3 regions of the Salinifilum aidingensis genome follow, and region 3 is predicted to be linked to each of the others. Evidence: riboswitches for the same ligand, from Rfam matches in the RefSeq annotation. Region 3 holds a riboswitch; each other region holds the start of a gene.

The links. A riboswitch is a leader RNA that binds a small molecule or an ion and turns the genes downstream of it on or off. The one in region 3 is predicted to bind cobalamin.
Region 1: it holds a riboswitch for cobalamin, as region 3 does, so the genes downstream of both, metE (5-methyltetrahydropteroyltriglutamate--homocysteine S-methyltransferase) here and ACYVJE_RS17560 (precorrin-8X methylmutase) in region 3, are expected to answer to the same signal.
Region 2: it holds a riboswitch for cobalamin, as region 3 does, so the genes downstream of both, ACYVJE_RS01705 (ribonucleoside-diphosphate reductase subunit alpha) here and ACYVJE_RS17560 (precorrin-8X methylmutase) in region 3, are expected to answer to the same signal.

The regions. Positions count from the first base shown of each region.
Region 1 covers NZ_BAAGTH010000009.1:218,929-223,064, forward strand. Annotated here, with positions in the region: gene ACYVJE_RS14245 (HAD-IIA family hydrolase) at 1-221, shown strand, start outside; gene ACYVJE_RS14250 (CBS domain-containing protein) at 308-724, opposite strand; cobalamin riboswitch at 1,055-1,304, shown strand; gene metE (5-methyltetrahydropteroyltriglutamate--homocysteine S-methyltransferase) at 1,457-3,748, shown strand; gene ACYVJE_RS14260 (mechanosensitive ion channel family protein) at 3,967-4,136, opposite strand, start outside.
Region 2 covers NZ_BAAGTH010000001.1:362,405-366,540, forward strand. Annotated here, with positions in the region: gene ACYVJE_RS01695 (ATP-binding protein) at 1-169, shown strand, start outside; gene ACYVJE_RS01700 (response regulator) at 326-1,012, shown strand; cobalamin riboswitch at 1,149-1,378, shown strand; gene ACYVJE_RS01705 (ribonucleoside-diphosphate reductase subunit alpha) at 1,516-4,029, shown strand.
Region 3 covers NZ_BAAGTH010000013.1:85,335-89,470, forward strand. Annotated here, with positions in the region: gene cobJ (precorrin-3B C(17)-methyltransferase) at 1-288, shown strand, start outside; gene ACYVJE_RS17550 (DUF362 domain-containing protein) at 281-463, shown strand; gene ACYVJE_RS17555 (DUF1876 domain-containing protein) at 565-834, opposite strand; cobalamin riboswitch at 1,023-1,153, shown strand; gene ACYVJE_RS17560 (precorrin-8X methylmutase) at 1,463-2,065, shown strand; gene ACYVJE_RS17565 (sirohydrochlorin chelatase) at 2,126-2,992, shown strand; gene cobA (uroporphyrinogen-III C-methyltransferase) at 2,976-4,136, shown strand, end outside.

The DNA.
Region 1 (4,136 bases), on a different contig from region 3:
CCCTGCGCACGCTCGGTGTCAGCGCTGACAGCACCCTGCTGCTCGGCGACCGCATGGACACCGACATCCGCTCGGGCATGGAGGCGGGCATGCGCACGATCCTCGTGCTCTCCGGCCTCTCCGGCCAGGACACCGCGCGCCAGTACCCCTTCCAGCCGGACAGGACGATCACCTCGGTGGCCGACATCGTCGACCACGTGCACGATCCGTTCGGCGGTTGACGGGGCGGGGCACCCCGTCCCGGGGCGACTGCCGCCCGGGACGGCCGGGAACCCCGGGACGACCGGGGCGCTCCGGAGCTGCCGGGTCACTCCGCGGTGAGCGTCGCGATGAGCTCACCGCTGCGCTGCTCCGGCAGCGAACGCGCGAGGTCGGCCAGCGCCAGCATCCCGACGAGGCGGTCGCCGTCGATCACCGGCAGCCGGCGCACCCGGTGCTGCCGCATCGTCTCCAGCGCCTCCTCGGCCGAGTCGTCCGCGCCGATGGTCACCGCCTCCTCCTGGTTGAGGTCACCGGCGGGGAAACTGCTCGCATCGCGGCCCTGACCGACGACCTTGACGATCACGTCCCGATCGGTGATCACGCCCTTCACCCTGTCGTCGGGTCCGCAGATCGGCATCGACCCCACCCCGAGATCGGCCATCATCCGGGCCGCTTCGCGCACCGGTTGGTCGCTGCGCACGCAGTGCGTCCCCGGAGTCATCAACTCGCGAGCCGTGGTCATCGCTCCTCCTCTCAGCTTTCGCCGCCTCCCGGCGGCACCGCGCGAGGGATGCCGCCGCACGCCCTGCCCCTACCCCGCCGGGCGGAGCGCCACACCCGCCCCCGTTCTCCCCGGCCCCGCGCGGGCGGGGCGGGGCCGATTGCCGCCGCGGTGTCCACCGTGGTCACCGCGGCGGGGCGAGCACCCGCGCACGGGTGCGGGTGCGACCGCTGTGGCGCGGATCTCCTCCGCGCCGGTCCCGCCGCGGAACTCCACGGCAACCGGGGCGCCCCCGCCGCCCGGGAGCCGCTGCGCGGCCGCGGCGGTCTTGTCACACGCCGCCGAGCGGGTAGTCTCATGCGTGCTGGTGGTTCGTGCGGCCGCGCCGGGTTTCCCGGCGGAGGGCGGCACGAGGCAAGAGGGAACCCGGTGCGATTCCGGGACTGCCCCGCAGCGGTGTGCGGGAACGAACGCCGTCCCCGACCGACGGGTCGGGTGGGCACTGGGCCGAGCGCCTGGGAAGCCGACGGCGCGTAGGAACCTCGGACGAGCTCCGAGAACGCCCGCGAGTCCGAAGACCTGCCACCGGTGCGCGCGTCACCGCGACGTGCGCGTGTCCGAGGTCTCGAGGGAGGACCCTGCGGACGATCGGCACCGGTGCGGCCCGCAGTTGCGCGCACCGCACGTGCCGGTGGTCAGGCACATCCCCCATCGGACTTCGGCGTCCCCGTGTCGTCGAACCGAGGAGAAGCGTTGACCAGCACCATCGGATCGACCGTCCTGGGCTACCCCCGGATCGGTCCGAACCGAGAACTCAAACGTGCCCTGGAGCGGTACTGGAACTCCCGCATCAGCGAGGCCGACCTGCGCAGCACCGCGCGGGACATCCGCGCCGGCACGTGGCGCACGTTGGCCGATGCCGGGCTGCGCTCCGTGCCGAGCAACACGTTCTCGTACTACGACCAGGTGCTCGATGCGGCGGTGACGTTCGGCGCGGTACCGCGCCGCTACACCGAGCTGGGCCTGGACCCGCTCGGCACGTACTTCGCCATGGCGCGCGGTGCGGAGTCCACGCCGCCGCTGGAGATGACCAAGTGGTTCGACACGAACTACCACTACCTGGTCCCGGAGATCGGTCCGGACACGCGGTTCGCGCTGTCCGACACGACCGTGGTGGACCAGTACCGCGAGGCGGTCGGCGAGGGCGTGAGCACCCGGCCGGTGCTCGTCGGGCCGGCGACGTTCCTGCTGCTGTCGAAGCCGGCCGAGGACGCGCCGGAGGGCTTCGCCCCACTGGACACAGTGGATGACCTCGTCAGCGCCTACGCCGACCTGCTGGCCGAGCTGCACCGGGCCGGCGTGCCGTGGGTGCAGCTGGACGAGCCCGCCTTCGCCGCGGATCGCACCGCGGAGCAGCTGCAGGCCCTGCGCTCGGCCTACGCCCGTCTCGGCCAGCTGCAAGAGCGACCGAAACTGCTCGTGGCCGGGTACTTCGGCGATCTCGGCGAGGCGCTGCCGATCCTGGCCGACAGCCCGGTGGAGGGACTCGCGCTCGATCTCGTCTCCAGCCCCTCCACAGTGGAGGAGATTCCGAAACTGACCGGCTTGCGCGACAAGTCGGTGGTGGCGGGCCTGGTCGACGGGCGCAACATCTGGCGCACCGATCTCGACCGGGCGCTGGCGACCGCGGAGCGGCTGCGCGGATCCGCGGGCGAACTGGCGGTCGGGACCTCGTGCTCGCTGCTGCACGTGCCCTACGACGTCGAAGCCGAGACCGAGCTGGACCCCCAGGTGCGCTCGTGGCTGGCCTTCGCCGAGCAGAAGCTCGAGGAGGTCGTCACGCTGCACCGGGCGCTGCACGAGGGCCGCGACAGCGTCTCCGGGGAACTGGCAGCTGCGCGGGCCCGCGTGGACCACCGCGCGCACGCCGCCCGGGTGCACGACGAGCGCGTGCGCGCCCGGGTCGCCGCGCTGCGCCCCGGGGACGCCCGCCGGGAGGAGTACGCGCGGCGTCGGCGGGCCCAGCAGGAGGCGTTGCGGCTGCCGCCGCTGCCGACCACGACGATCGGTTCGTTCCCGCAGACCGGTGACGTGCGCAAGGCGCGGGCCGCGCTGACCGCGGGCACCATCGACCGGGAGAACTACCGGCAGCGGATGCGCGACGAGATCACCGGCGTCATCCGGCTGCAGGAGCGGCTCGGGCTGGACGTCGTGGTGCACGGTGAGCCGGAGCGCAACGACATGGTCCAGTACTTCTCCGAGTACATGGAGGGCTTCGTCAGCACCCGCCACGGGTGGGTGCAGTCCTACGGGTCCCGCTGCGTGCGTCCACCGATCCTGTTCGGCGACGTCTCGCGGCCGGCTCCGATCACCGTCGAGTGGAGCACCTTCGCCCAGCAGCAGACGGACAAGCCCGTCAAGGGCATGCTCACCGGGCCGGTGACGATGCTGTCCTGGTCGTTCGTCCGCGACGACCAGCCGTTGGCGGACACGGCACGGCAGGTGGCGCTGGCGATCCGCGACGAGGTCGCCGATCTCGAAGCGGCCGGCATCCGCGTGGTGCAGGTCGACGAACCCGCCCTGCGCGAGCTGCTGCCGCTGCGGACCGCCGACCAGCCCGCCTACCTGGACTGGGCGGTGCACGCCTTCCGGCTGGCCACGTCGGGCGTCGTCGCGGGCACCCAGATCCACACGCACCTGTGCTACTCGGAGTTCGGCGACGTCATCAACGCGATCGTCGACCTGGACGCCGACGTCACCAGCATCGAGGCGGCCCGGTCGCGGATGGAGGTGCTGACCGATCTCAACGCGGTCGGCTACGGCCGCGGCATCGGTCCCGGCGTGTACGACATCCACTCCCCGCGGGTGCCGGACACCGCGGAGATCGCCGCGCTCGCCGACGAGGCGCTGCGCGCCGTTCCCGCCGACCGCCTCTGGATCAACCCGGACTGCGGGCTGAAGACCCGCGGTTACGAGGAGGTCGAGGCCGCGCTGCGGAACATGGCCGACGCGGCGGCGAAGGTCCGCTCGACCCTGCCGCGGTGACGGCTCCTATCGGCCCTGCCGCGGTGACGGCTCCGGTCGACCCCGCGGTGGCGGTCCTGCCGCGGTGACCGCGCGTCGCGGGCGGGCGCGCCTCCCCCACCACTCGCCGTCCGCCCGCGGCCGACCGCAGCCGTGCTGCCCGCCGCACGCGAACGCGGCGCCGCCCCGGTCCTGCCGGGGCGGCGCCGCGCGTGTTCGGACGGGCGTGTTCGGACGGGTCAGCCCTGCTGGGCCGCACCGGCACCGCTGACCGGCAGCACCGGCTGCGCGATGGAGATGTTGTGGCGATCGAGGTCGGTCTTGAGCTGGGCGCGGAGCCGGCGGCCGAGTTCCCACTGCTGGCCCGGCTGGGTCTTGACGAGCACGCGGACGGTCACCGCTCCGTTGC
Region 2 (4,136 bases), on a different contig from region 3:
GTTCGCCGCCGGGGTGAGCACCAAGGGGAGCGGCGGCACCGGCCACCGCGGCCTCGGGCTCGCGCTGGTGCGGCAGGCCGCACAGCGGTGGCACGGGTCGGTGGACGTGGACGCCACCGAGGAGACCGTGTTCAGCGCCTACCTCCCGGTGCGAGAGGATGCGCGCTAGCACGCCGGTAACGTCGCCGGCCGCTGCGCACGTCCGCGCGGTGCCGGTGGCGGCCGCCGTGCCGTCGGAAGCCGCGCCCCTCGGGGGCAGGACCCGTCGGAAGCGGGGACTCCCAGCGGAGGGCCCGCGCGGACGCCGCGCAGGAGGTGAGAGCCGGTGCTGTCGGTGCTCGTCGTCGACGACGACGCGCGCGTGGCGCGCAACCACCGGGATTTCGTCGCCTCGGTGCCGGGGTTCGCGGTGGTCGGCGTCGCCCACAGCGGCGCCGAGGCGCTGCGCGCCGTCGCCGAGCACCAGCCCGACCTCGTCCTGCTCGACCTCTACCTGCCGGACATGTCGGGCATCGACGTGCTGCAGCGGCTGCGGGCGCCGGACGAACCGGGCCCGGGCACGCCCGTGGACGTGCTGGTGATCACCGCGCTGCGCGACATCGACAACGTGCGCGCCGCGCTGCACGGCGGTGCGATGTACTACCTGCTCAAACCCTTCAACCTGGACGCGCTGCGGGAGCAGCTGGACCGCTTCGCAGCGGTGCGCGACAAGCTCACCGGCGTGGAGCAGGCCACCCAGCGGGACGTGGACCGCGTGTTCGGCGTGCGCCGCCCGACCTCGCGGACGAGCCTGCCGAAGGGGCTGACGGCGGAGACGGCGCAGCTCGTGGCGGAGACGCTGCGCGCGGCCGAGTCCGACCTGTCGGCCGTGGAGGTCGCCGAGCGCGCCGGCATCGCGCGGGTGACCGCGCGGCGCTACCTCGAGCACCTGTGCGCCGACGGGCAGGCCGCGCTGCGGATGCGGTACGGGTCGGCCGGGCGGCCCGAGCACCGCTACCGGTGGGTGCGGTGAACCACGAGGAAGTGTCCCCGGAAACGCGGGTGGGTGCGTAGCAGGACCTCCGGGGAAGCCCCCGCTCCGGGTGCTCGACATCGAGCAGCCGCCGCGACACGGGATCTGGCCCCGTTCGCGATCGCGCGTCGCAACATGTAGTGTGCTCGGTGCTGGTGGTTCACGGGGCCGGGAACGGTCCGGTGAGGCGAGAGGGAACCCGGTGGGAATCCGGGACTGCCCCGCAGCGGTGAGCGGGAACGACCGCCGTCACCACCCCCGCGGTGGTGCAGCACTGGACGCACGTCCGGGAAGCGACGGCCAGTAGGGCCGGCCGAGCGCCGGAAGCCCGCGAGTCCGAAGACCTGCCACCGGTGTGCGCGGGAGAACGCGCACGCACGCCGGGCCTCGAGGGCGGGCCCCGGACACGCGGACCACCCCGCCGGGTGGAGAACCCGCCACGCGGAACGCACCGCAGCGGCGCAGCGCGCCGGCGTCCACCACTCCCGCTCGCGAGGTCCCGGATACGGACGGACTCGCGAGAGGAGAGCGTCGTGACCCAAGCGCCCCCGGCAGCACCCGCGCGCACGCCGGAGCTGAGCGTGCGCGAACCCGACGGCCGCCTGCGCCCGCTCGACTGGGACCGCGTGGTGCGCCTCGTGCAGCACGCGACCAGCGGGCTCGCCGACGTGCACGCCGAACCGGTGCTGGCCGAGATCCGCCGCAACCTCTACGACGGCGTGCGCGCCGAGGAGCTCGCGCAGGCGCAGATCATGGCCGCGCGCACCCTCGTCGAGTCCGAACCGAACTACTCGCACGTCTGCGCCCGGCTGCTGCTGCACGCGCTGCGCGGCGAAGCGCTGCAGCACCTCGGCACGACCGCGTCCGAATCGGACATAGGCGAACCGGGAACCGACTGCGCCGAGCACTTCCCCGCCTACGTGCGATTGGGCGTCCACCTCGGACTGCTCGACCCGGAGCTGGAGCGGTTCGACCTGGAACGGCTGGCCGCCGCGCTCGTCGGCGAGCGCGACCTGCAGTTCACCCACCTCGGCCTGCAGACGCTCCACGACCGCTACCTGCTGCACGACGACGGGGTGCGGTTCGAGCTGCCGCAGGCGTTCTTCATGCGCGTGGCCATGGGCCTGGCGCTGCACGAGGACGACCGCGAGCGGCGTGCGATCGAGTTCTACGAGCTGCTGTCGACGTTCACGTTCATGGCCTCGACGCCGACCCTGTTCAACGCGGGAACCCTGCGGCCGCAGCTGTCCTCGTGCTTCCTCACCACTGTGGACGACGACCTCTCGTCGATCTTCCGCTCGTACCGCAGCAACGCGATGCTCGCGAAGTACTCCGGCGGGCTCGGCAACGACTGGACGCCCGTGCGCGGGCTCGGTGCGCGCATCCGCGGCACCAACGGGACCTCGCAGGGCGTCGTGCCGTTCCTGAAGATCGCCAACGACACGACGGTCGCCGTCAACCAGGGCGGCAAGCGCAAGGGCGCGGCGTGCGCCTACCTGGAGACCTGGCACATCGACATCGAGGAATTCCTCGACCTGCGCAAGAACACCGGCGACGACCGGCGCCGCACGCACGACATGAACACGGCGAACTGGATCCCGGACGAGTTCATGCGGCGCGTCGAGGCCGACGCCGAGTGGACGCTGTTCTCGCCCGACGAGGTGCCCGGCCTGCACGACGCCTGCGGCACCGACTTCGCCGAGCGCTACCGGGCCGCCGAAGCGGCCGCCGACCGCGGCGAGATCGCCGTGTTCCGCCGGGTGCGGGCGGTGGAGCTGTGGCGGCGGATGCTCACCGCCCTGTTCGAGACCGGCCACCCGTGGCTGACGTTCAAGGACCCGTGCAACCTGCGCTCGCCGCAGCAGCACGCGGGCGTGGTGCACTCGTCCAACCTGTGCACCGAGATCACGTTGAACACCGGCCCGGACGAGGTGGCCGTGTGCAACCTCGGGTCGGTGAACCTGCGGGCGCACGTCGGCTCCGACGGCCTCGACCACGCGCGGCTGGAGAGCACGGTCACCACCGCCGTGCGCATGCTGGACAACGTCATCGACCTCAACTTCTACACGCTCGACGAGGCCCGCGACTCCAACTTCCGCCACCGCCCCGTCGGGCTGGGCGTCATGGGGCTGCAGGACGCCCTGTTCGAGCAGGGCGTCCCGTTCGCCTCCGCGGAGGCCGTCGAGTTCGCCGACACGAGCACCGAGGCGGTGAGCTACTACGCGATCGCCGCCTCGGTGCAGCTGGCGGCCGAACGCGGCCGGTACTCCTCCTTCGAGGGGTCGCTGTGGAGCCGCGGCATCCTGCCGGTCGACTCGCTGCGCCTGCTCGAGCAGGCGCGCGACCCCGAGCACGCCGAGCTGGACCACTCCGCGCGCATGGACTGGGACGGGCTGCGCCGGCGGGTGCGGAACACGGGCATGCGCAACTCCAACGTGCTGGCCATCGCCCCGACGGCCACGATCTCGAACATCTGCGGTGTGGGCCAGTCCGTCGAGCCGCTGTTCTCGAACCTGTTCGTCAAGTCCAACATGTCCGGCGACTTCACCGCCATCAACCCGCACCTGGTGCGGGACCTGAAGCGGCGCGGCCTGTGGGACGCGGCGATGGTCGCGGACCTGAAGTACCACGACGGCACCGTCTCGGCCATCGACCGCGTCCCCGCAGACCTCAAGGCGTTGTACGCGAACGCGTTCGAAGTGGACAGCTCCTGGATCGTGGAGGCCGCGGCGCGCCGCCAGAAGTGGCTCGACCAGGCGCAGTCGCTGAACCTCTACATCGCCTCCCCGAGCGGCAAGAAGCTCGACGCGCTGTACCGCGCGGCCTGGCGCAAGGGCCTGAAGACGACCTACTACCTGCGCTCCCGTTCGGCCACCCAGGTGGAGAAGAGCACGCTGCGCGGCACCGACGGCAAGCTCAACGCGGTCCCGGCGACCCCGGCCGCGGAGCGCGGCGCCGAGCCGACCGGCTCCGCCGCGTGCGCCGCCGACGAGCCCGACTGCGACGCCTGCCAGTAGCTGGACTTCGCCGGGTCGTTTTGCGCACGGGATTCCGCAGCTGGACCTCCTGCACTCCCAGCTGCCCCCGACCTCCCGCCCCGGACAACGGAACAGACGCCCTGCCT
Region 3 (4,136 bases):
GGCGACCTCGTGGTGTGCTTCTACAACCCGCGGTCGGTGCAGCGCGACTGGCAGCTGGGGCGTGCGCTGGAGATCCTCGCCGAGTCCCGACCGGCGACCACGCCGGTCGGCGCCGTGCGGCAGGCCTACCGGCCCGACCAGGGCGTCTGGTGCGCACCGATCGCCGAGTTCGACCCGGGTTCGGTGGACATGCTCACCACCGTGATCGTGGGCTCCTCGCAGTCGGCCGTGCTCAGCGACCGCTTCGTCACGCCGCGCGGGTACCGGTGGATGACCAGCGATGCCTGAGGACCCGCTGGTGATCACCACCGACTGCACCGCCTGCGGTGCGTGCCTGCTGACGTGCCCGGAGCACGCGCTGCGCCCCGCTCCGGGGCGCCCGCGGGTGGTGGCCGACCGGTGCACCGCCTGCGGCGAGTGCGTGGAGATCTGCCCGGCCGATGCCATCCGCCTGCTGGAGTAGGCCCCTGCCCGAGCAGGGTGCTGCGCCCGCCGCAGCGGCAGCGGGCGCGACCGGGAGCTCTCCGGCCCCGGCCGCGCCGCCCCCGCTCGGGGCCGTCCCGCTCAGGCGGGCAGCCGCACGCGGCGGTTCAGCTGCTGGCCGATGTCGGACGCCGCCGTGTCCAGCAGTTTGTGCGCCAGTTCGAACAGCGCGCGGGCCGTCGCGATTTCGTCCCCGATCTGGGGGACCTCGGGATCGTCGGGATGCCGCCGCGCCGTGCCGTGGCCGTGTACGACCTGGCCGCTCGGCGTGGTGAACCCGACATCGCACGTCGTCTTCGAACCCTGTTCGACGACTTGGAGATCGAGGGTGATCGTGTGCGTCTCGTTCATGGTCGCCTCCCGGGCCGTGCTGGGCAGAGCGCCACCACGGTGACTCCAGGATGCGGGTCGCGCTGGCGGAACGGAACCCGACGCGTCACCCACACGGGGTGGAACCGGACCCCTGCACGCTCTGTGATCGAATTCACCGGGTTTGACCTCGCGGGGTTCGCGGGCGAAGATGCGGCGGTCGGTGACAGAGGAACCCGGTGCGAATCCGGGACGGACCCGCCCACTGTGACCGGGTGAGCGGGCGCCGCGCAGGAATGGCCACGGCCGGAGACGGCGGGAAGGCCGACGGCGCTCGCGATGATCCGGGAGCCAGGAGACTCAGCACCGACCCCGCGCCGCACCGCGGCGCGCGGCGCCCTCGCCGGCCCCTCGGGCGGGAAACCCAGGAGGTTCGTGGACCGATGTCTCGCGTGCTGCGTCCGCCGCGCGGACGAGCGCGGCCGCAGCGCTGCGGAGTGCGGTTCGGCGCGCCGCGGTGGCGCGCGCGTGCCCGCGCAACCGCGGGCGAGCGCGCCCGCGCCGCCGTCCGGTGCCCCCGGCGCGGTCCCGGGGAGCGGCCGCGCCGCGGAGTCGAACGCGCGCCCGGCGCGGAGCGGCCGGGCGCGCCGAGCCCGATCTCATGCGAAGGATGACCGTGCGCAGGAAAGTGCATCCGATCGAAACCGAGTCCTACCGCATCATGCGGCAGCGCGCCGATTTCGCGCACCACCCGCCGCTGGCGCGCGCCGTCGTGGAGCGCGTGGTGCACACCACCGCCGATCCGAGCTGGGTGGGCGAAGTCGTCACCACCGAGTCCGCAGCTGAGCAGGGTCGGCGCGCGCTCGTGGGCGGCGCGCCGCTGGTCTGCGACGTGCGCATGGTCGCCGCGGGAGTGACCGCCCGCGACTCGCACGTCGGCCTGGACCACCCGTGGGTGGCGGAAACCGCCGAACAGGCGGAAATAACCCGATCGGCCGCGGGAATCCGTTGCGCCGCAAGGGATTTTCCCGACGGTGCGGTGTGGGCCATCGGGAACGCCCCCACGGCGCTGACCGAGCTGCTGCGGTTGGCCGCCGGCGGCGAGGTGCGCCCGGCGCTCGTCATCGGGGTGCCGGTGGGTTTCGTCGGCGCCGTCGAGTCGAAGGCCGCGCTGCGCGGGAGCGGACTTCCCGCGGTGAGCACGCTGTCCGAGCGCGGCGGTGCCGCCATCGCGTCCGCAGCGGTGAACGCGTTGTTGTACTGGCAAGATTGACGAATCCGGAGGTAACCAGTGAATCGACCGCGACCACTCCTGCTCGTCGGACACGGCACAGTGGACGAAGGCGGGGTGGGTGAGTTCCGCGCGTTCACGCAGCGGGTCGCCGAGCGCGTCTCCGCCGCGGGGATCGACGTCGGCGGAGGGTTCATCGAACTGTCCGCGCCCGCCGTGAACGAGGCGTGGGACGACCTCGCCGAACGCGGCCACGCCGAAATGGTCGCCGTGCCACTGGTCCTCGTCGCCGCCGGGCACGGCAAGGGCGACATCCCGGCCGCGCTGGAGCGCGAGGTGAAGCGCAACCCCGCCACCCGCTACGTCTTCGGCCGCCCGCTCGGCCCGCACCCGACGCTGCTGTCGGTGCTGTCCGAACGCGTCGAGGCGGAGGTTCCCCGTTCGGAGTGGACGGACACGGCCGTCGTCCTCGTCGGCCGCGGCTCCACCGACCCGGACGCGAACTCCGAGGTGTCCAAGGTCTCACGGCTCTTGCAGGAAACCGGCGGTTTCGCCACCGTGGAGACGTCGTTCATCTCGCTGGCACCGCCGGACGTTCCCGGCGGTCTGGAGCGCGCTCGCCGGCTGGGTGCGAAACGGGTCGTGGTGGCGCCGTACTTCCTCTTCGACGGAGTGCTGCCGCAGCGGGTCGTGACGCAGGCGCACGAGTACGGCGAGCGGAATCCGGACATCGACGTCCGGGTCGCCGGGTACCTGGGCAACACCGACGCGCTGGCCGACCTCGTCGTGGAGCGCTACCACGAGGCCCTGCACGGCGACATCCGGATGAACTGCGATACCTGCGCGTATCGCGTGCTGCTGCCCGGGTTCGAGGACAAGCTGGGCCAGCCGCAGACACCGCACCACCACCCGGACGATCCGACCGGACAAGGTCATGGCCACGGACACGCACATGGGCACGCGCACTGACACACCGACAGAGCACCACTACCTCGCCGGGTTGGACCTGCGCGGGCGACGCGTCGTCGTCGTCGGCGCGGGCACCGTGGCGCAGCGGCGCCTGCCGCGGCTCGTCGGCGCGGGGGCCGAGGTCGAGGTGATCGCACCGGAGGCCACCCCCGCCGTGGAGTCCATGGCCGATCGCGGCGAGGTGCGCTGGACGCGCCGCGCCTTCGCCGCGGGCGACCTCGCCGAGGCGTGGTACGCCGTGGCGGCGGCCTCCGACGATGCGGTCAACGCAGCCGTCGGCGCGGAAGCCGAGCGCAACCGGGTGTTCTGCGTGCGCGCCGACGACGCCCCCGCGGGCAGCGCCGTCACCCCCGCCGTGGGCGAGCACGACGGGCTGCTGCTCGGGGTGCTCGCAGGGGGCGAACCCCGGCGGTCGGTGGCGGTGCGCGACGGCCTCGTGGAGGCGCTGCAGTCCGGCGTCGTCGACGAGCACGCGGAACCGCCGTCCCCCGGCGTCGCGCTCGTCGGCGGCGGGCCGGGCGCGCCCGACCTCATCACGGTGCGCGGACGGCGCCTGCTGGCCAAGGCCGACGTGGTGCTCACCGACCACCTGGCACCGCGCGAGCTGCTCGACGAGCTCGGCTCGCACGTCGAGGTCGTGGACGCTTCCAAGATCCCGTACGGGCGGGCGGCGAACCAGGAGGTCATCAACCAGACGCTCATCGACAGCGCCCGCGCCGGGAAGTTCGTGGTGCGCCTCAAGGGCGGCGACCCGTACGTGTTCGGCCGCGGTTTCGAGGAGCTGCTGGCGTGCACCGAGGCGGGCGTGCCGGTGACGGTGGTGCCCGGCATCACCAGCGCGTTCTCCGCCCCCGCGGTCTCGGACGTGCCGGTCACCCACCGCGGCGTGGCGCACGAGGTGGTCGTCGTCTCCGGCCACGTGCCCCCGGACGACGAGAAGTCGCTGGTGGACTGGCCCGCACTGGCGCGGCTGAGCGGCACGCTCGTGCTCATGATGGCGGTGCGCCGGCTCGACGCGTTCGCCGACGTGCTGCTGCGGCACGGGCGCCCGGCCGACACCCCGGTGGCGATCATCCAGGAGGGAACCATGCCGGGGCAGCGGACGGTGCGCAGCACGCTCGGCGCGATCGCCGAGGACGTCGAG